3 regions of the Micromonospora sp. NPDC047793 genome follow, and region 1 is predicted to be linked to each of the others. Evidence: riboswitches for the same ligand, from Rfam matches in the RefSeq annotation. Region 1 holds a riboswitch; each other region holds the start of a gene.

Region 1 (7,300 bases):
CGAAGTAGCGGGCAAGCTCCAGGGTGCGCGAGTCGTGCGCGAAGAGGAAGCCCGGCGTGCCGGCGAGCAGCGAGACGATGGTGCCGTGGATGCGGGTGCCGAAGTTGAAGTCGAACCCGGAGAGGTAGTCGATCCACGTCCACGGGTCGACGAACATCCGCACCTTGTCCTCGGTGAACAGCGGGTGCGTGGTGTGGATCGGGATCTCGCTGGTCTTGCCACGGTCCTCGGGGGCGTCACCGAAGAGCAGGGTGCCCAGCGTCTTGAGGTCCTGCGGGATGTAGCGCAGGTTCTCGTAGCGCTGGTGGTGCGTCTTGATGATCTTCGCCATCGACTTGACGTACGGCGAGACGGTCAACGCGATCTTGTCGTACGGGCCGATGAACGTCTTGCGCTTCTCCACCGGCAGGGTGTCGCCGTGCAGGAACATCGACGGGCAGCCGATCACGTCGACGTTGGAGAAGCCGATCGTCCGCAGGTAGTCGGCGGTGATCTCGCCCCGGACGCCGATGCTGGGCGAGCGGTCGAGGACGGCCCGGCAGAAGCGACTGACCTGGTCGTCGATGGGACGGAGGTATTCCCGGTCACCGTCGACGTTCGTCTGCACACCCACCCCGAGCACCACGACCGGGATCTTGAGTCGCTCGATCAGCCGGCTCATCGCGTCGAGCCGGTGGGCGTAGCTGCGCCGGAACGCGTTCGCCAGCGGGACCACGAAGACGTCGTACTCCTCGTTGATCCGGTCGCTGTCGCGCATGTTCACCGTGAAGCCGTTGGGCGTGATGGTGGCGGCGCGGGTGGCCAGCAGCTTGTTCGCGGCGTGACTGAAGACCAGGTTGCCCGCGTTCTCACCGATCAGGTTCCGCTCGAACGTCTCCTCGGGCGAGTTGACGTCGAAGGGACCCTTTCGGGCCCGCATCAGGATCCGCTGGTGCATCGCTGACTCTGCCTCTCGTCGGTGCCGGCCCCGCCTCGGCATGCCCGGCGCACCACCGAGCCGGATGGCGGGGTGGGTGCTCATCCAAGTCCCGGGAATACTAGGCCACCGGAGGACCGGTTGACACCTGCGCCGCATCCGCCCCTCCTGCCTCGCGTCGAGTGGGTGTGCCCGCACCGGTATGGTGCCCGGAATGACCAGCGCCACCGTCGTCGATAGGCAGCCCTCCACCACCCGACGCGGTGACGCCAGCCGATTGCCCTCGTTGACCGGACTGCGCTGGATCGCCGCGCTGCTGGTCTTCGGTTTCCACGCCGGCACCATGCGCATCATCGCCGAGCCCGGTCACCAGGCGGTGGTCAGCGAGATCTTCACCCTGGGCCTGTCCGGGGTGCAGTTCTTCTTCATCCTCAGCGGCTTCGTGCTGGTGTGGTCGGCCCGGGTCGGTGACTCCCGCCGCCGGTTCTGGCGTCGTCGGCTCGCCAAGATCTATCCGAACCACCTGGTGATGTGGGCGCTGGCCATGCTCGCGGCGCTCTGGTTCGCCGACCCGATCAACCCGGTGGCCGCGCTGGAGAACCTCTTCCTGCTCCAGGCATGGGACCCGCGACCGGGCTACTTCTACAGCGTCAACAACGTGAGCTGGTCGCTCTCCTGCGAACTGTTCTTCTATCTGTGCCTGCCGTTGGCGTTGCCGCTGATCCGCCGGGCCAGGCCGTGGATGCTGTGGGCCGTCGTGATCGCCATGCCGTTGCTGATCCTGGCGCTCTGGCCCGGACAGCAGTTGGTGCCGGAGCAGAGCCGGTGGTGGTTCGCCCAGATCTTCCCGCTGGTGCGGTCGCTGGAGTTCTGGATGGGTGTGGCCGCCGCCGAGCTGATGCTGCGCGGTCGCTGGCGCGGGCCCCGGCTGCCGCTGGCCACCGTGATCTTCGTCGCGACCTGGGTGGCGGCCTCGCAGTGGATCCGGGCCGAACTCTGGGCGGCACTGCTGTCGGTGGCGTACGTCCTGGTGATCGCGGCGGCGGCCGACGCGGACGTGCACGGTCGCCGCTCGCCGCTGCGTTCCCGGCTGATGGTCTGGCTGGGCGAGGTCTCGTTCGCCTTCTACCTGGTGCACGTCTTCGCGATCATGACGATCCTGCGGCTCACCGGCGACTGGGGCACCGGCCTGCCCGGCTGGTGGGGAGTGCCGGCGGTGATCGGGTTCCTGCTGCTCACCCTGGCGCTGGCCGCGTTGCTGCACCGCTACGTGGAGCAACCGATGATGCGCCGACTCGCCCCGAGCCGCGCCCCCGCCGCCCCGCCGCCTGCCGCCGGACCCGCCGCCCCGCCTGGTGGCGGGTCCGCCGAGCCTGCGGGACCGTCCGCAAATCCGCCCGCCGGATCGCCCGCTGGCCCGCCCGTCGGGCCGCCGAGGCAGCGGGTGCCGGGTGACGAGCCGAGTACGGCAGGTCACCGCGACCGGGACCGCTGAGTCCACCGTGGACCGTTGTCGTCGACGCTCCGACCTGCTGTTTCGTGTGCCGATTACGGCGCGTCGTCTACCCGACACGCCCGCCGCCGATGCGGTGCGACATCGGTGGCGGTAGCGTGACCGGGTGCTTCCCGTCGCGCCCGCCCGTCCCCTGTGGTGGCTGGCGCGCTGGGCGACGCGACTGCTGACCGGGTTCGCGGTCGCCGCCGCGTTCACCCTCGGCGCCTGGGCGATGCCCGCACTGGCCGCGCCCGCACTGGCCGCGCCCGCACTGGCCGCGCCCGCACTGGCCGCGCCCGCACTGGCCGCGCCCGCACTGGCCACGCCCGCACTGGCCACGCCCGCACAGGCCGCGCTCGTCGGGCACCCCGCCGCCGGCCGGTTCGCGGCGGCTCCTCTCCTCATGCCCTCGCCCCGTGCCGACTGGCACCCCTCGTCGACGGGTGCGCTGGTCACGGTGTCCGCCACGGGGGCCGTCGACCGCGCCGACGCGCTCGGCGTACCCGGGCTGTCGCCCGAGACGGGCCTGGCGCAGCGGCCCGCCGTGACGGCGGTGGTGGGCGGCCCGGCGGCGTCCCTTCCGACGGCGGTCCCGCCGGGTGCCCACGGTGCCCGCGCCCCACCCGGCGACTGACCTCACGCCCCGCTGCGGCACACCGACCGGACTCCGCCGCAGCCCGTCCCGCAACGCCCGGGACCTCTGCCCCGCGAAACATCCCGTCACCGCCCCGCCCGGTTCCGACGCGCCGCCGTCGGGGGACCGGGTGCCGGCGGCCCGCTGTCAGCGCACCACGGCCCACGAGGTACCGCCATGGAGAAGACCGTCCTCTACCAGTTCCTGATCGAGGTGCCCCGGGCCGCCGCCATCTGGTCGGTGCTGCTCGTGCTCGCACTGGGTGTGCTCACCGTCCTGGTCGCCCGGCCCGAACCCTCCTCGTCCGGCACCGACGAGACCAGCGGCCCGGCCGACGACCCCGCCGAGGCCGAGACGGCCGACCTGCGCCGCTACGCCGGTGAGGTGGCGGTGGCCGCCGCCGGGGCCGCACAGAACGCCGCCCGGCGGCGGGACGCGTGGCGTACCACCCAGACCGCCCTCGACCGTGCCTGGGCCCGCTTCGACGAGGCGGAGAGCCGGGCCCGACGGCTCGCCGGGACCACCGCGCTGCCCGCCCCCCGCACCCCCCGCACCGCCAGCGAGTACGCCGCCCGGGAACGCTGGCTGCACCACGCCGCGATGGTGGCGCACTGGCGCGGTGACCTGTCGGCGCGGCAGCTCACCGACGTGCTGGCCCGGCGGGCCGGCTGGGACCCCCGCCTGCACCCGGCCGCACAGGAGGTCGTGCTGGCCCGGGTCGTCCGGGACAACCACCGGGCCACCTACCGGGCCGCCGCCGAGCGGGAACGGGCCGCCTGGCGGGAGACGGAACGGGCCACCGAAGCGGCCCGGGTGCTCTCCGCCGAGGCGTACGCCGCCGCGCAGCGCCTGCGACCGAATTCGGTGCCGGCACCCGCCGTGACCACCGCCGCACGTCCGGCCGCTGCGGCCCTGCGCTGGCGTCCGGCGCGCGTGGGGTGACCCGGGCGAGACGCGCGGAGCCCCGGTAATCCGGCCTGATCGGGTGAGCCCGGTCACACCGATCGCCGGAACGGACGGTGGTGCCGCAACCGCCCGAGACGTGACGTGATGTCCGGAGGCATTGTCCGGGGGTGGTCCGGTTGTCACCGCCCGTTACGTCGATCGCCGTCGGTCCTGTTGCGGGACATCGATGACCGAACGCCCGAAAATCACTGAGCTGGATCATGTTTGCGCAGGTCAGAGCGGGTTGGCAGGGCAATGGCCGACCAGTAATGTCGGCCCGTCCGATGCGGTAACCGATCGCAGGAGGCGACGCCGCATCGACCCGCCTAATCGTGGTCTCACGAACCGGGGACCCACCGCACCTCTGGGGTGAATCCGCGAGCTTCGGCTCACGGTAGGGCCAACTTCCCGCCCGAACCCGTCAGCTAACCCGGTCGGCGGTGTCGGAAGGAGCTTTCCTCTCGTGCATCCCCTTGTGATACCCCTCTTGTTCCTCCACGGCACTGCGGTGCCCGCGCTCACCGGGCCGTCGGCCGCGAGCTGACTGCGGCCCCCGCCCGGCCCCGACCGGGCGAAGCCCCTCGCACGGCCCGTCCGCCCACTCGGGCGGTCCTCGGCATGTCCTGTCGAGCTGACCGCCGGAGCGGATCGCCGTGCCTCCCTGAGCCCCGTGGAGGACTCCGTGAAGCAGACCCTGACGCGCCAGCTACGCCGGCTGGCCACCGAACGCCCCTACCAGGTCGTCGCCGCCTCGGCCGCCGCGCTGGCGCTGGCCACCGGCACCGGTGCCGTACTCGTCGGCACCGAGGACGCCCCGGCGACCGCGCACACCACGACCGCCGTCGCCGAGACGCGGGGCGACACCGCCGCCTCCCGCGCCGACACCCGCGTGGAGCCGACCCCGTCGACCCCGCCCGGCAGCGCGGCCCCGAGCAGCGCCGCACCGTCACCGTCGCCCTCGCCCACGCCGAAGGCCACCTCGGCGGCCCCCTCGCCGGTGGCCGTCAGCGAGAAGACCGCACCGAAGCCACCGACGCGCAAGGTCCTGGACTACGACTTCCAGGCCCAGACCACCGGCTACTACTGCGGCCCGGCCGCGGTACGCAACGCGCTCAGCGCCGCCGGGGTCGACCGTGACCAGGACACCCTGGCCGCCCAGCTCGGCACCACGTACGCCGGCACCAACTCGGCTCTGGACACCACCCGGGTGCTCAACGCCACGCTCAAGGGCGAGCCGTACTCGACCACGATGCTGCGGGGCGGCTCGGCCACCCCGACGCAGATGGACCAGCTCCAGGCCGACGTGGTGGAGGCGATCACCGACGGGCGCGGTGTGGTGGTGAACGTGGCCGGCAGTGCCACCGACACCGACGGTGGCTGGCACTCCTTCCCCGGCGGCCACTACGTCGCCGTGGTCGGCTACGCGGACGACGGTCGACTGGTCAAGATCGCGGACTCGGCCGACGCCTCGTACTACTCGTACTGGATGAGCACCACCGACCTCGCCCACTGGGCCGCCACCCGCGGCTACTCCTCCTGAGATGTAAGGACGAGATGTAAGGAAGGGTCCCCTGCTATACACCAGGCGATAGCAGGGGGCCCTTCCTTACATCCGGGCCTGAGGTGCTGTTCAGCGGATCGCTATCTGACCGGGGTCGTCGTGGCGGCGATCCCGGTGCTTCTCGGTCTACAGGTCTGACCGAGTACGCCCACCGCTCACCACGGCCGCTGCTGCGCGCTCAGGGGGCGGTCGGCAGCGCCGCGTCGTCGGTCGTGGTCCGTGGCGCCGGGGCGGTCCAGGCCGGGTCCAGTTCCCGCCGGGCGGCGGAGAGGAACGCCTCGGCGTACGAGTCGGCGGGGAAGTCGCCCAGGTAGCGCCGCCGGGTCGCCCAGCGTGCCTCGGCGAGCGGATCGGTGTCGAGCAGCCGCGTCAGCACGTCGTCCAGGTCGGCCATGTCCCGCCGCAGCACGTAGCCGGTGGCGGCGAGGGGGAACCGTTCGACGAACCGGTCACCGTCGACGCCGGTGTCGGTGACCGCGTAGGGCTTGCCCGAGTACAGCCAGTCGGAGACCACCCCGGAGACGTCGGAGACCAGCGCGTCCGCCCGGTTCACCGACTCGGCCAGGGTGAGCCGGCTGGCGGCGGCGCCGAAGACGTGCTGGCGGCCGGTGCGGGAGCGGTCGGCGGCGAGCAGTTCGTGCAGCCGGGCCAGGCGACGGGCCGAGCCCGGGTGCTGGTTGGTGTAGGGGTGGGCGCGCAGGATCACCGTGGCGCCCCGGTCGAGCAGCCGCCGCAGCAGCGTCTCGGCCATCGGCAGGGAGCAGTAGTCGGCGTCGGCGTGGTGGCCGGTCCAGGTGGGGGTGTAGAGGACCGTGGGGTTCGTCAGCCCCCGGGTCGGCTGGTGGCGTACCTCGATCGCCTCGACCTGCGGGCGGCCCACCACCACGAACTTCTCGGGCGGGATCTCCACCCCGGCGCGGGCGTACCGGTCGACGGCGGCCTCGCCGGCCACGAAGATCCGGTCGAAGATCGCCGACACCGGGTTGGCGCTGGGCGCCTTGTCGCTGTCGCCGTGGTGCAGTTGAACGTGGGTGAGCTGGGTGAATCGGATGCAGTGGCTGTTCTTCGCGCCGTGGTTGACGTAGAACGCCACCCGCAGGCTCGGCACCAGCACCTCGTCCATGGTGCGCAGGGTGGGGCAGTAGACCACCGGTGCGGTGGTGGCCGCCGCGACGGCGGGCAGGAACTCCGGTTCCCGCAGCATCACCACGAACGGCCGTCCGATCCGTTCCAGGTACGGCAGCCACATGGTGACCTGGTACTCCGAGCCGGGCGGGGCGGAGAAGTGCAGCACGAACTCCGGCTGGTGCCGGCGCAGCGCCCGGGTGACCGCCGACCCGCCGGCCGTCGGCCGGAACCGGCGGCGGGCCAGGTCGAGGGCGACCGCCCCGGCGGCGGCACCGACCGGCAGGCAGACCAGCAGGGCGACCACGGCGGGCAGCCCGGCCAGGGCGGCCACTGCCAGGGCGGCGAGCAGCCCCGCCACCGCGTCGTCGAGCCGGGCGGCGACCTGCGGCACCCAGGTGCGTACCGGCAGGTTGGCGACGCGGATCTCCAGGTTGCCGGCGGTCCGCAGCGGCCCGGTGACCAGCACCAGCCCGAGCAGCACGAGGGCGGTGACCGCCAGGATCGGGTCGAAGCCGCCGTCGAGCTGCCGGGCGTAGCCGACCAGGATCCCGGCGGCGAGCAGAGCGGTCTCCGCGACGCTGTCGGCGCCCGGTCGGACCCGGCGCTCCCAGACGGTGGCGG
Region 2 (7,300 bases), on a different contig from region 1:
GTCGGTGAAGAGGGCGAGCAGGTCGCCGATGTGGCGGTCGGCCTCCGCCGGGTGACGGAACCGCCCGGCCGGGTTGAGGGTGTACTCGTTGCGGCGGCCGACCCGGGTGCGGTGCAGATAGCCGCCCGCCTCCAGGTCGGCGACGATCGCCTGGGCGGCGCGTTCGGTGACCCCGACCTCACCGGCGACGTCGCGCAGCCGGGCGGTGGGGTTGCGGGCGATGGCGAGCAGCACGTGCGCGTGGTTTGTCAAGAAAGTCCAGTTCCGGGTGCTTTCTCGCTCGTCTGAGGTCGCCATGCCCGCCATCGTATGGCCTGCCCCTGACGTACTCGGGCTGCGCCCGCACCCGCCCGCGCCGGTTGGCAAGCGTTCTGGAATACATGAAATGCAGATCACGCATAGCTTGACGCGCCTTGCGCTGCGTGTGACGGTTGGTGGCAGCCCGTGGCCAGCGCCGGCCGGGATGACCAGGCATTCCACCGAGAGGCGAGGTGACGCCGGATGAGTCGACCCGGAACGATCGGAGCGCAGCCCGGTCCCGAACGCGAGTACCTGACCGCTGACCTTCCCGGCTCGCGGGAGCGCGCCCTCGCCGAACTGGTCGCCGGAAACCGCCGCTTCGTCAGCGACACGCTCCGGCACCCCAACCAGAACGCCAGCCACCGGGCCGCCGTCGCCGCCGAGCAGCACCCCTTCGCGGTGATCGTGGGCTGCTCCGACTCACGGTTGGCTGCGGAGATCATCTTCGACCGTGGGTTGGGTGATCTCTTCGTGGTCCGCACCGCCGGCCACACCATCGGCCCCGAGGTGCTGGGCAGCGTCGAGTACGCGGTGAGCGTGCTGCGTACCCCGCTGGTGGTGGTGCTCGGGCACGACTCGTGCGGTGCCGTCCAGGCGGCCCGTGCCGCGGCGGCCACCGGGACCGCGCCGACGGGCCACCTGCGTGCCGTGGTGGACGCGGTGGTGCCCAGCCTGCGCCGGGCCGAGCGGGCGGGGATCGACGACCTGGACGCGATCGTCGACATCCACATCGCGCAGACCGTCGAGGCGATGCTGGAGTCCTCCGAGGCGTTGGCCGCCGAGGTGGCCGCCGGCGGGTGCGCGGTGGTGGGCATGTCCTACCGACTGGCCGCCGGTGAGGTGCGGACCGTCGCGGCGGAACCCGCCGAGATGGCGGGCGTGGTCACTCCGGTGGGCTGACCCTCGGGCCGCCCACGGACACGGACGACGAGGGCCGCTCCGCCAGACGGCGGAGCGGCCCTCTCAGGTCGCCGGGACGCTGCTCAGAGCAGCGACACGTGTACGTGGTCCGTGTGGTTGGACGGGCCGCTGTAGGACCGCCACCGGTTCTCGGTCGGGAACCAGATCTGCCGGTTCCAGATCACGTAGTAGATGCCGAGCCGGTCGGCGTTGCGGACCAGGAAGGCCGCCAGGTTGTTGCCGTAGATCCGGGTGTCGTCGTTGTGCCAGGGGCTGAACCCGCTGTTCTGCAACGACCAGTCACAGGCCCGGCCCTTCGGGTGCTCGAACTTGTCACCGGGCCGCCAGCAGCCGACGAAGCGGTTGAAGCCGGCCCGCTTGACCTCCTTGTACATGTGCAGCGTGCGCGGCGTGATGCAGCCCGACGTGGTCGGGTCGTTCTGGTTGCACGACTCCGCCTTCCAACTCCCGTCGGACGCGCGGTTCGGTGCCACCCGGGCGACCGGTGAGGTGGCGGCCACCAGGCCACCGGTCAGGCTCTCGCCACCGACCAGGCGGAGCGACTTCTCCGCCTCGGTCTTCTTACGCGCCATGTCGTTGGTCAGCTTCTGCTGCTCGCGGACCTCGGCGTCGGACGCGAGCTTGGCCCGGTCCGCGCGCTCCCGGATCGCGTTGACCTCGCCCAACTTCTTGTCGTTGAACAGGTTCAACTCGTCGAGGGCGGAGGCGCGGTCCATGAACGAGTCCGGGGCGTTGCTCTGCAACAACATCGCTATCGCACCGACCCGGCCGGTCCGGTACGACTGCGTCGCGATCTCGGCGACCTGCGGCCTGAGCGCTTCGAGGTCGGCCTGTGCGCGACGCAACTCGACGTCGAGCTTGAGCTGCCGCTTCTTGGACTTCTCCAGCTGGTTCTTGGCCTTGGAGAAGTCGCGGTTGGCCGACTCGATCAGGTCGTTGAGCATCGGCGGGTCGTCGTCGTGCTCGGCGGGGCTGGGTGGGTTCGGCGCGGCCATGGCCGGCAGAGGTCCGGCGAACACGGCGAACGCGGCGAACACGGCCACCACGGGGGTCATCCAGCGGCGTAGGGGTGCCGTCACTTCTTTCCCTTCCATCGACCGCCGACCGAGTTAGCTGACGGGTTCGGAACGGAAGTGGCCCCTACCGCTGACGCGGATTCACCCCACCTACCTGGGTCCCCGGCTCGCCTCGCGGCGATTGGGCGGTGGCACCGCAGGCGCCGCTGCGCGCCTTCGGCGGTGACCGGCAGTGAGGTTACCCGAGAGTCCATGTCGGTCTCTACGCCCCGAACCTGACTAGATGCGTCATTTCGTAATCGCGATGGGTGACCAACGACACGGGCACGAACCGTGTCGGCAGGGGCGGTCACGCTGCGGGGTGTCACCATGTGGTGTCCGTGCTCCTGTCCGGATCGGGCCACCGCGAACCGGTGGCGGGGGATGTGTCACGCGCACGCGCGGTGCTGAGTGCGTGCAGTGCCTCGGACCGGTCCGAGCCGGGCCGGGGAGTCGGTGGGGTGGGGCCGTCGCCGTCCGGCCCGTCGTCGTGGCCGCCGGGTCCGCCGGGCTCCGGCGTGTCCCGCCGCCCGGCGGTGACCACCAGCGCGGCCAGGGCGGTCGTCAGCGGTACGGCGGCGACCAGCCCGAGCGTGGCCACCACGCTGCGGACGATCTCCTGGGTGAGGAACTCGCTGGTCACGATCTGGCCGAGCGCGCGGGTGTCGGCGGTGAGCAGGAGCAGCAGCGGCAGCGACGCGCCCGCGTACGCCAGCACGATGGTGTTCACCACCGAGGCGATGTGGGCCCGGCCGACCCGGGTCGCCGAGCGGTACAGCTCCCGGCGGGTGAAGCTCGGGTTGGCGTGCCGCAGTTCGGTCACCGCGGCGGCCTGGGTCACCGTGACGTCGTCGAGCACGCCGAGCGAGCCGATGATGATGCCGGCGAGCAGCAGGCCGTGCAGGTCGACGTCGCCCCGGAACATGGAGAGCGTGGTGGCGTCCTCGCTGCCGAAACCGGTCAGGTGGGTGGCCCGGGTGGCGGCCAGCCCGAGCAGGCCGGTGAGCACCAGGCTGCCGAGCGTGCCGAGGACGGCCACGGAGGTCTGTGCCGAGATGCCGTGCGTCAGGTACAGCACCACGAACATGATCAGTGCCGCGCCGACGATGGCCACCACCAGCGGCGGCTGGCCTGCGCTGATGCCGGGCAGCACGAAGGTGAGCAGGATGGCGAAACTGGCCGCCAGGCCGCCCAGCGCGGCCAGGCCGCGCAGCCGTCCGAAGGCCACGATGGCGGCGGCGAACAGCACCGCGAGCCAGATCAGCGGCTTGCCCCGCTGGTGCTCGGCGATGTTGTAGGTGCTGATCGAGGGATCCTCGGGATCGATCAGGGAGACCAGGATGATCGCGTCGCCGACGCTGACCCGGGGTGCCCCCGGCCCGTCCGGCAACGGCGCCTGCACGTCCTGACCTTCGTCCGGGCCGCTGTCGACCCGCACGGTGACCGTGCCGCACTGCTGCCCGGCCGTGGTCGGGGTGCCCTCGGGCACGACCGGGTTCGGTGGACAGGGCTCGTTCACCACCCGCGTGACCGTGCCGTGGTATCGGGGCAGGTCGTCGGCGGCCTCGGGCCGGGGCGGGTCCGAGGGCCAGAGCACGAGCGCGGCGACCAGGGTGGCGAGGAAGAGGGGGACCACCGTCACGATGAGGATCCGCCGCACCCGGGGTGGGGTGGGCGGAGCGGAACGGGTGTGGTCGGCGCCCATTCATTGTCTCCCAACGATTCCAAGGCGAACTACGTACCGGCGGGCGAGATGGTTCAGCGCCGCCGGTCGGCCACGGCGGCGGGCATCCGGAATGGCCCGAGCGTGGCAGGATGGCTGCGTACCGTGAGGGTGGGGCCGGCTCTCGGCAGCCGCAGCAGGGCTGCGGCGGGGCGGTCGGGCCGCAGCAGGGCTGCGGCTGGACTGCCGGCACCCCGTGGGGGTATGGCGGCGGGCCGCCGGAGGGCTGCTGCGGCGGTGGTGCGTGCCCGACGGCGGGCGGGGGCCGGGAGGTCTCCGGATCGGCTGGCCATCGTGGCGAATGGTAGCCAGGTCGGCATCGGAACGCAGGTCGCGAGCGTGTGTCGGATGCCGGGCGTCGGAGCCGACACCCGAGGCGGGCGTGCTGGTGGGGCGGGTCAGCCGCGCTTCATCAGACGGCCGACGGCGGCCATCATCTCGGAGGCCATCTCGTCGGCGCGGCCCTCGGCGGCGCCCTCGTGCATGCAGTGCCGGGCATGCCCGTCGAGCAGGCCGAGGGCGACCTTGTCCAGGGCGGCCTGGATCGCGGAGATCTGGGTGAGCACGTCGATGCAGTAGCGATCCTCGTCGACCATCTTCTCGACGCCGCGTACCTGCCCCTCGACCCGGCGTAGTCGGGCGAGCAGTTGGTCCTTGCTGGCGGTGTAGCCGCGGATCGGCGCGGGTGTGCTCATGAACACGAGGATAACGTACCCCTGGGGGGTATGGTACGGTCACGGTTGTAGATACCCCCCGAGGGTATTCGACGGGGTGCCCGGCCCGGGTTGACGGGCCTGGAGAGGAGAGTTGCCATGGTCACCACCACGTACCAGGTGCAGGGCATGACCTGCGGCCACTGCGTCAACGCGGTCAGCACCGAGGTCGGCGCGCTCCCCGGCGTCGACGACGTCCGGGTCGACCTGGCCAGCGGCGAGGTCACCGTCACCAGCGAGCAGCCACTGGACCCGGCCGCCGTCCGGGCCGCAGTCGACGAGGCCGGCTTCGAGTTGGTCGCCGCCTGAGGCGACCGGAGACCGAGGTGTCCCGATGAACACGGCGACGAAGGTGAGTGGCTTCGCGCTCGGCCTCGCGGCGGTGTTCGCCGCCGCGTACGGGGTCGGCCAGGTGACCGGGCCGCCGGCCCCGGTCACCGCGACCAGCCACGACGGCACGGCGGACCACGGCGACGACCCGGCCCGGAACGGCCACGACGGTGACGCCGGACACGACGCGGGCGCCGCCGGGCACCTGCCCGGCGGGCTGCTCGTCTCCGAACGCGGCTACACGCTGGTGCCGGTCGGCGCCCCGGCCGGAGAGTTCGCCTTCCGGATCACCGGCCCGGACAGCCGGCCGGTGACCGGGTACGACGTGGTGCACGACAAGCCGATGCATCTGATCGTCGCCCGGCGTGACCTCTCCGGCTTCCGCCACGTACACCCCGAGCTGACGCCCGACGGCACCTGGCGGGTCGCCACGCCGCTGACCGCGCCCGGGGTGTGGCGGGCGTTCGCCGACTTCACCCCGACCGGAGGCGAGCCGTTGACACTCGGTGTCGACGTGACGGTCCCCGGTGCCCTGACCGAGCGTCCGCTGCCCGCACCGGCCCGCACCGCCACGGTCGACGGCTACACGGTCACCCTGGACGGCACGCCACAACCGGGCCACCCGTCCACGCTGACGCTGACCGTCGCGCGCGACGGCGTACCCGTCACGGACCTGGAGCCGTACCTCGGGGCGTACGGGCACCTGGTCGCACTACGGCAGGGTGACCTGGCGTACCTGCACGTCCACCCGGAGGGAGTGCCGGGCGACGGGCGCACCGAGCCCGGACCACGGGTGAGCTTCGCCACCGAGTTCCCGTCCGCCGGTGCGTACCGGCTCTATCTCGACTTCCGCCACGGCGGGGTGGTGCGCACCGCCGAGTTCACCGTGCACGTCGGGGACCCGGTGCGCGTCGGGGACCCGGTCGGTCCGACCGCCGCACCGGACGACGGGCACGGTACGCCCGGACACGGGCACGACTGAGGGACCAACCATGACCACGAGTCGACCCCTGCCCACGGCAGCGAACCTGATCGAGTTGTCCATCGGCGGCATGACCTGCGCCTCCTGCGCCGCCCGCATCGAGAAGAAGCTGAACCGCCTGGACGGCGTGCAGGCCAGCGTCAACTACGCCACCGAGAAGGCCACCGTCACCTACGCCGACCCGGTCACCCCGCAGGAGCTGATCGCCACGGTCGAGAAGACCGGCTACACGGCGGCGGTGCCGCCGCCCCGGCAGGACACGCCGGAAGTCGTCGAGCCGGTGGACGAGCTGCGGGTGCTGCGTACCCGCCTCTGGGTGTCGGTGGTGCTCAGCGTGCCGGTGATCGCGCTGGCCATGGTGCCGGCCTGGCAGTTCACCTACTGGCAGTGGCTGTCGCTGACGCTGGCCGCCCCGGTGGTGGTCTACGGCGGACTGCCGTTCCACCGGGCCGCCCTGGTCAACCTGCGGCACGGCGCGGCGACCATGGACACCCTGGTCTCGGTCGGCACGCTCGCCGCCTTCGGCTGGTCGATCTGGGCGCTGTTCCTCGGCACCGCCGGCACGCCCGGCATGACCCATCCGTTCAGCTTCGCGATCAGCCGGACCGACGGCACCGGCCACATCTATCTGGAGGCGGCGGCCGGGGTCACCGCGTTCATCCTCGCCGGGCGGTACTTCGAGGCCCGCGCGAAGCGCACGGCAGGTACGGCCCTGCGAGCGCTGCTGGAGCTGGGTGCCAAGGACGTCGCCGTGCTGCGCGGCGGCGTGGAGACCCGGATCCCGGTCGACGAACTCGCCGTGGGGGACCGGTTCGTGGTGCGGCCGGGCGAGAAGATCGCCACCGACGGCACGGTGCACGAAGGTTCCTCGGCGGTCGACGCCAGCATGGTCACCGGCGAGTCGGTGCCGGTCGAGGTGGGCGTCGGCGACACCGTGGTCGGTGGCTGCGTCAACGCCGGTGGCCGGCTGGTGGTCACCGCCACCCGGGTCGGTGCCGACACCCAACTGGCCCAGATGGCCCGGCTGGTCGAGCAGGCGCAGACCGGCAAGGCCGCCGCGCAGCGGCTCGCCGACCGCATCTCGGGGATCTTCGTCCCGATCGTGATCGCCCTGGCCGTCGGCACGCTGGGTTGGTGGCTGGGCTCCGGTGCCGGGTCGACCGCCGCCTTCACCGCCGCCGTGGCGGTGCTGATCATCGCCTGCCCGTGCGCCCTCGGCCTGGCCACGCCGACCGCGCTGCTGGTCGGCACCGGGCGGGGCGCGCAGTTCGGCGTA
Region 3 (7,300 bases), on a different contig from region 1:
CAGGGCCGCGCCGATCAGCAGGGTCCAGGGCAACGCGGGACGACGTCCGGCGAGCGCGTCGAAGGCCACGCTGGCCCGGTGCCGCGCCTCCTCGGCGGCCGATCCGACCAGGTCACCGGCGTCGTCGGCGAAGCCGGCCGAGGTGTGCCGGGCCGAACGGGCGGCGTCCCGGATGCTGTCGCCGGCCGAGACGAGGTGTTGCCACGCCTGGTCCGTGATCTGCTCCGGCTTGCTGCGACGGTCCAGCAGGTTGCTTCCGAACATGTGGTTCCCTCCTCGACAGTGCCGAAGCCGGTGGCCAGGTCAGACCTCGGACGTCGGCGGTTCGCCACCGACGCTGTGCCCCGCCGGACGCCGCCGCAAACCCGCGTGCGCGTCGTCGGTGCCGCCCACGGTCGGCGCGCCCGGACGGCGCGGATCAACTCGGGGACACCACCGCGACGACCGCCGCGCGGGCGAAGTCGTCGTCATCGTCATCGTCGTCATCGCCTCCGCCGCCGAACCCGCAGGCGAGCAGGAGGGCGAGCAGGGCGCTGACGCCGGCCAGACCGGCGAGCCTACGAAGCATCCGTCGTCCCTTCGTCGTGGTCGTCACCGGTGATGCTAGGCACACTCCGCCACCGGCACCGGACGGTCGCAGGTCAGGCCGCCGGATGCGGGGGCACGCCGGGGTGCCGGATATCGGACGGGCGAGCCTCGGCCCGCTACCCTGGTTCGTCGGTGCGAGCCCCGGTTCGCACCGAGTGATAGGACGTATAAGTTCGGATATGGGTGATTTGACATGCCGATGTCCGCGAATTGCTCATCCCGAGGGGTGGCGACCGAGGCCGTCGGAGGAATACTCTCGGTCGCGGCCCGCGTACTGATGAGGCGCCCGTCGTACGGGCGAGTGGAGGTGCTCGCGTGAGCCTGTCGATCCTGCAGACGGTTCGGCCCGGTGGTGTCATCGAGATCGCCCCTCGGGGCGAGATCGACGTCGACACCGCGTACGAGGTGAAAGAGGCCATCGCCGAAGTGCTGGCCAAGGGGCGGCCGGCCCGGATCGAGCTCAACATGCGGCTGGTCACCTTCATCGACTCGGTGGGCATCAGCGCGATGGTCGCCGGTTTCCAGACGGCTGAGGTCAGCGGCGTGAAGCTGGTCGTCACCGAACCCAGCCGGTTCGTGCACCGACAGCTCTGGGTGACCGGGCTGCTCGGTCTCTTCGGCGCGCCGGAGCCGTACTACGCCGGCGCCGCCGCCACCCCCGAGGTCCTTCCCGGCGGCTGACCGTCAGTCGCCGTCGAGGCCGGACAGGTTCACGTCGGACACCTCGGTGACGGCGCGGACCGCCGTCACCGTTGCGTACCCGTCGGCGAGCCACGCCAGGTCGGTCCCGGGCTGCACCGACTGACCGGGCTCCTCCAGCGCGGTACGCACGAAACCGTGGCCGGACTCGGCAACGGTCATCTGCACCTGGCCGAAGGTCGCCAGCCCCGCCCGGCGTACGCCCCGCAGCCGCTCCAGCGGCACGTCCGGCGAGTTGACGTTGAGCACGCTCTCCACCGGCCCGGCGGTCAGCCGGGGGAGCAGGTCCAGGGCCACGTGGGCGGCGGTGGCCCAGTTCCGTTCGGCGTCGCGTACCCGGGCTGCGGCGGCCACCGCGGCGCCTCCGCTGACGGCGGTCGCCTCACCGACGGAGAGCACGTCCAGCGACACCGCCAACGCCCGGCAGCCGTTGGCGGCGGCGGTGAACGCCGCACCCACGGTGCCGGAGTGCAACACCGCCCGACCGGCGTTCGCCCCCCGGTTGATCCCGGAGAGCAGCACCGACGGCGGCGGCCCGAACGCGCCGTGCACGGCGATCAACGCGATGAAACCGGGGGACCCGCCGACCCCGAAGGCCGGCACCCCGGCCAGCTCCGGCAGCGGATGCTCACGGACCACCACCTGCCCGTCCTGCTCCAGCGCGCTCATCGCGGCGCTGGTGCCGCTCGCCTCCTCCAGCGGCGCGGCGACCACCACGTCCAACCCCCGGTCGACGGCGGCCCGGGCCAGCGCCTGGATACCCGGCGCGGCGATCCCGTCGTCGTTGGTGATCAGCACCCGCAGCGTCATGCGCCACCCACCCGGTGGGCCAACTCGTCGGGGGTGGTGCGTTCCTGCCGGCGGACTCCGGCGGGCTCCAGGCGTACCCGGTCCACCAGCCCGGTGATCGAGTCGAGCCGCCCGGTGCCCAGCCCGTGCCGGGTGACGTTGAGCGCGCCGGCCGCCGCGCCGGTCCGGATCGCGGTGCGTACGTCGCCGCCGCGCGCCACCACGGCGGCCACGCTGGCGGTCATCGAGTCGCCCGCACCGCGCGGGTCGGCCGCCTCCAGGCGCGGCATCCGCACCTCGAAGACCTCGCCGTCGACGAGGGCCAGCGCGGGCTTGTCGGCGCGGCTGACCACCACGTTCTCGGCACCGTTGGCGTGCAGGTCGTGCATCGCCCGGGTGAGCTGCTCCTCGTCGTCGTCGGTCGCGAGGCCGTCGGCGATCAGTTCCTCGTGGCTGACCTTGACGAAGAAGACCCCGCTCTCCAGCACCGCCGTGAGGTGGTCACCGCAGAGGTCCACCACGACCCGGCTGCCGTTGGCGCCGAGGTCGGCGGCGAAGCGGCGGTACAGGTCGGCGGGGACCAGCGACGGGTCGTTCGGGCCGCTCAGGATGCTCACCGCCGCGCGCAGTCCCTCGCCGAGCGCCAGGTTGTAGAGCTCGTCCAGCTCGTGCCGGCTCAGCGGCTGCCCGGTCACGTCGACGAGTTCCTGCCGGGTGCCGTCCCGGCGGTCGTGCACGTACCCGCCGCTGCCGCCGGAGTCCCGCGCCACCACCTTGAGGTCGACGCCCTCGCTGACGAGCAACGGCTCCAGCACCTGCCCGATCTCGCCGCCGAGCGCGGTGCAGAGCACCACGTCGACACCGTGGGACAGCACCATCCGGGCCTGCCAGACGCCCTGACCGCCGGGGTGCAGGTGCAGTTCCGGCGTCTCGTTGGGCTGGTCGATGGTGACCGTGAGCAGGGGGGTCGGCGCGAAGACCATCACATGGCCGGTCGCCGCGCTCACGACACACCGTCGCACTGGGTCCGCTGCGGTCCGCTCATAACCGTTCCTCCCGGTCGCCACGAAATGTCCGCTTCGATGTCGACGGTAACCAAGGTGGCGCGAGAGCGCGCGGCGACGGGCGGGTGGATTCGAGGCGGGCGCGTCGGGGTGCGGGAACGACGACGCCGGGTGGACCCACCCGTGAGGGCGGCCACCCGGCGTGTCGTGCGGGTCAGTACACCGAGAGGTGCACGTGGTTGGTGTGGTCGCTGGAGGGGTCACCACGCGCGCCGCTGTACGTCCGCCAGCCGCTGCTGGGCAGCCAGATCTGCTTGTACCAGATCACGTAGAGCACGGCGAGACGGTCGGCGTTGTTGACGTAGAACGCCGCCAGGTTGTTGCCGTACGTCCGGTCGCCGCCGGTGGCGGCCCCGCCGAAGCCGTTCTTCTGCGCCGCGAAGTCGCAGGCCCGCCCCTTCGGGTGCTCACCCGAGCCGCCAGCGCGGTAGCAGGAGACGTACCGGGTGAAGCCGGCCGCCTTGGCCTGGTTGAGCGCGTGCAGGGTGCGCGGGGTGATGCAGCCGTTGGCCGGCGTGGGGTCGTTGACGCTGCACGACTCGGCCGGCCAGGAGCCGTTGGAGTTGCGGGGCGCCGGCTTGGCCGTGGGGCTGCTGGAACCGCCGCTGCGTGCCGGGGCCCGACTGGCCCGCTCCTCCGCCGCGGCCCGCTCGGCTGCCCGCTCCTCCCGTTCCTCGGCCACCGTCAGCGAACGCTCGGCCTGCTCCTTGCGCTTGGCCATCACGGCCACCTGCTTGCGCTGCTCCTGCACCTCGACGTCGAGGGCCTGCTTGGTCTTGCCGACCTCGTCCCGGCTGGCCCGCAGGTCGCGCAGGGCGCGCTCCTCGTTGGCCGCCACCGCGTCCAGTGCCGCCGCGCGGTCCATGAAGCCGGCCGGGGATCCGCTGTTGAGCAGCGCCGACGCGGCACCGAGTCGGCCGCTGCGGTACGCCTGCGCGGCGATCTCGGCGACCTTGGTGCTGCGTTCGGTGAGCTGGCCCTCGGTCGTGGTGAGCTGCTCGGCCAGCTTCTTCTGCCGGTCGACCGAGCGGTCGAGGGCGGTCTTGGCGTCGAGGTAACCCTTGCTGGCCGCCTCCAACTGGGCGCGCAGAGCCGGGGTGCCGCCCTCGTCGCCGACGTCACCGGGAGCCGCGGAGGCGGCGCTGAACGGCGCCAGCGCGGCGCCCAGGGCAAGGGCGAGCCCCGCGGCTATCAGGGCCGCCATACGGGCGGCCGGTCTCACGGTTGCCACTGCTGGCATGCACATGTCCTTCCGTCAGCCGCCGACCGGGTTAGCTGACGGGTTCGGGACGGAAGATCCCTACCGCTGGACGCGGATGCACCCCTGGAACATGGTTCCCCGGTTCGCCCTGGCGGGCGATTAGGCGGCGGTCACCGCCGGCACCGTCGAGTGCCGCCTGGCGGAGGCCGGGTCCGAGCCTACCGGTGCTGGTGGGACCCGTGCAGCCGGTGTGACTCCTGGTGTTCCCCTGGTCACGAGTAAACCAGACATAAGGTATGTTTGTTGCTTTTTCGCCAAGCGAGGTCGGTGGCCTCCGGCTCAGCCTGTCGGTTCGATCGTGGTCAGCCGCTGGGTGGCCCGGGACAGGGCGACGTAGAGCGTACGGACACCGGAGCCGGGATCGGCACGGATCTCGCCGGGGGCGACCAGCACCACGCCGTCGTACTCCATGCCCTTGGCCTCCAGGCTGGTCACCACCTGGAGACGCTCGCCGCCGAGCCCACCCAGCCAGGCCGCGACCTCGTCCCGACGCGGCACCGGCGTGATCACCCCGACGGTGCCCTCGACCTCGCCGAGCAGCGCGCTCGCGGCGGACGTCACGCCGGCCGCCAACTCGGCCGCCGGCACCACCAGATCCACCGGGTCGACCCCGGTGGTCCGCACGGCGGTGGGCAGGGACAGGTCCGGGTACGCCCGGCGGATCTCGGCCGCTGCCACCGCGAAGATCTCCGCCGAGTTGCGGTAGTTCGTGGTGAGCGTGAACCGGTGCCGCCGACGACGACCCAACGCCTGGTCCCGGGCCCGGGACAGCTCCTGCGGATCACCCGTCCACGCGGTCTGCGCCGGGTCGCCCACCACCGTCCACGAGGCCAGCCGACCGCGCCGGCCGATCATGCGCCACTGCATCGGTGACACGTCCTGCGACTCGTCCACCACCACGTGCGCGTAGTCGCGGTAGTCCTCCGGCCGCTCCCGCGCCGCCTGGCGGGCAGCCCGCTGCCGGTCGGCGTACGTGCTCAGCTCGCGAACCCCACCGGCGAGCTGGAACGGGTCGCGCTTCTGGCGGGCCGGACGCACCGGCTTGCCGAGCAACGCGTCCAGCTCGTCGAGCAGCGCCGCGTCGGCCACCGTCGGACCCTCGGCTGCCAGCTTCCGGTACGCCTGCTCCAGCAGCCGGATCTCGGCGCGGGACAGCAGCCCGGCGGCGTACCGGCGCAGCCGTTCCGGATCGGCCAGCCAGCCGAGCACGTGCCGGGGATGCAGCCGGGGCCACCACGCCTTGAGGAAGTCCCGGAAGTCCGTCCGGTCGATCAACTCGTCCTCGAAGGCCCGCTGCTCGGGCAACCGGGCGACACCCAACCGGCGGGCCTGTGCCCAGAGCGCCGCCAGGACGCCGTCGAAGCCGGCCCGGCGTACCTCGTTGCGCCGCGCGCCCCGGGCCAACGCCCGTTCCCGGATGGCGTCCAGCTCGGGCCGCTCCAGCCGCAGCAACTGCCCCCGGTAGAGCAGCCGCAGCTCGGGCGGGGAGTCGGGTACGCCGTCCCGGGCCGCCCGTTCCAGCAACCGGCGCATCCGCAGCGACCCCTTGACCGCCGCCACGTCGACCGGGTCGGTGCGGGTGGCGACCAGCCCGGGAAAGAGCGTGCCCAGCGAGTGCAGCGTGGCGGTCTCCTCGCCGAGGGACGGCAGGACCGAGGCGATGTACTCGACGAAGACCGAGGAGGGGCCGACCACCAGGATGCCGCCGCCGGCATACCGGCTGCGGTCGGAGTAGAGCAGGTACGCGGCACGGTGCAGCGCCACCGCCGTCTTGCCGGTGCCCGGCCCGCCGGAGACCAGCGTGACCCCGGAACCGGGGGAGCGGATCGCCTCGTCCTGCTCGCGCTGGATGGTCGCCACGATGTCGCGCATCCCCCGGCCGGTGGCCCGGGACAGGTTGGCCAGCAGCGCGCCGTCGCCCACCACCGCCATCTCCGCCGGTGCGGCGTCCGGGTCGAGCAGGTCGTCCTCGATCCGGGTGACCCGCTCCCGGCTGGACTGGATCGTCCGGCGGCGTACCACGCCGAGCGGCTCGGCCGGGGTGGCCTGGTAGAAGGGGGCGGCGGCCGGGGCACGCCAGTCGACCACCAGCGTGGCGGCGTCCTCGTCGCGGATACCGAGCCGCCCGACGTGGAACACCTGCCCGTCGCGCAGGTCGAGACGGCCGAAGACGAGCCCCTCGTACTCGGCGTCGAGCACGTGGCGGCGCTGCGCGGCGTGGAACACCATCGCGTCCCGCTCGACCAGCGCGCCGAAGTTGCCGACCCGGGCCAGCCGGTAACCGTCCCGCTCGGCGCGGACCGCCGCGCGTCGCAGCTCGGCCAGTCGTGCGTACACCCGGTCGAGATGCCGCTGCTCGACGGCGATCTCCCGGTCCAGGGTGCTCTGGTCCACCGCTTCGTTCTCCTCGTCACGCCGGCCCGGCCAACCGCACGAGATTACGCCCCACCTCGCGGGGGCGCGGAGGCACCGTGTCCGGGTGCGATCTCCAGTGCGGTGTCCAGAAACGTTCACCGGGCCGCGCCGGGTCCAGACGACGACCGGCGGCGTTGGAGTCGGGCCTGGATACAACACCGGTATCCAGGCCCGACTCCGCCTTGCCGGACCGCCGCCTGGACCTCGCCGCGACACCGCCAACGTTCCTGGACACCGCACTAGCGGCGGCGGGTACGGCCGGCGGCGGAGCGGCCACCGGTGCGTCCGGCGTCGGCGAGCACCTGACCCAGGACGCCGGAGAGGGCGCCGGTCACCTCCTCGGGACGCTCCATCATCAACATGTGCCCGGCGCCGGGGCAGACGGTCAGCTCGGTGGCCGGCAGCGCGGCGGCGATCGACTCCGCGCACGGCGGCGGGGTGAGCCGGTCCCGGTCGCCGACCAGCGCTGCTGCCGGCAGGTCCG

What was found. Region 1 has a riboswitch for cyclic di-AMP ahead of ABZ738_RS11615 (C39 family peptidase). Riboswitches for the same ligand answer to the same signal wherever they lie in the genome.
Region 2: it holds a riboswitch for cyclic di-AMP, as region 1 does, so the genes downstream of both, ABZ738_RS06145 (hypothetical protein) here and ABZ738_RS11615 (C39 family peptidase) in region 1, are expected to answer to the same signal.
Region 3: it holds a riboswitch for cyclic di-AMP, as region 1 does, so the genes downstream of both, ABZ738_RS23270 (hypothetical protein) here and ABZ738_RS11615 (C39 family peptidase) in region 1, are expected to answer to the same signal.

Annotation. Positions count from the first base shown of each region.
Region 1 is NZ_JBEYSG010000004.1:326,801-334,100, forward strand. It holds gene ABZ738_RS11595 (polysaccharide pyruvyl transferase family protein) at 1-937, opposite strand, end outside; gene ABZ738_RS11600 (acyltransferase) at 1,131-2,411, shown strand; gene ABZ738_RS11605 (hypothetical protein) at 2,536-3,045, shown strand; gene ABZ738_RS11610 (hypothetical protein) at 3,223-3,987, shown strand; cyclic di-AMP (ydaO/yuaA leader) riboswitch at 4,304-4,445, shown strand; gene ABZ738_RS11615 (C39 family peptidase) at 4,661-5,530, shown strand; gene ABZ738_RS11620 (CDP-glycerol glycerophosphotransferase family protein) at 5,730-7,300, opposite strand, start outside.
Region 2 is NZ_JBEYSG010000002.1:298,280-305,579, forward strand. It holds gene ABZ738_RS06135 (MarR family winged helix-turn-helix transcriptional regulator) at 1-306, opposite strand, end outside; gene ABZ738_RS06140 (carbonic anhydrase) at 502-1,200, shown strand; gene ABZ738_RS06145 (hypothetical protein) at 1,284-2,300, opposite strand; cyclic di-AMP (ydaO/yuaA leader) riboswitch at 2,304-2,435, opposite strand; gene ABZ738_RS06150 (YibE/F family protein) at 2,602-3,981, opposite strand; gene ABZ738_RS06155 (metal-sensitive transcriptional regulator) at 4,398-4,694, opposite strand; gene ABZ738_RS06160 (cation transporter) at 4,812-5,021, shown strand; gene ABZ738_RS06165 (hypothetical protein) at 5,047-6,024, shown strand; gene ABZ738_RS06170 (heavy metal translocating P-type ATPase) at 6,035-7,300, shown strand, end outside.
Region 3 is NZ_JBEYSG010000013.1:78,941-86,240, forward strand. It holds gene ABZ738_RS23245 (hypothetical protein) at 1-264, opposite strand, end outside; gene ABZ738_RS23250 (hypothetical protein) at 419-568, opposite strand; gene ABZ738_RS23255 (STAS domain-containing protein) at 904-1,269, shown strand; gene ABZ738_RS23260 (5'/3'-nucleotidase SurE) at 1,273-2,097, opposite strand; gene ABZ738_RS23265 (PfkB family carbohydrate kinase) at 2,094-3,059, opposite strand; gene ABZ738_RS23270 (hypothetical protein) at 3,295-4,380, opposite strand; cyclic di-AMP (ydaO/yuaA leader) riboswitch at 4,385-4,517, opposite strand; gene ABZ738_RS23275 (AAA family ATPase) at 4,681-6,795, opposite strand; gene ABZ738_RS23280 (alpha/beta hydrolase) at 7,056-7,300, opposite strand, start outside.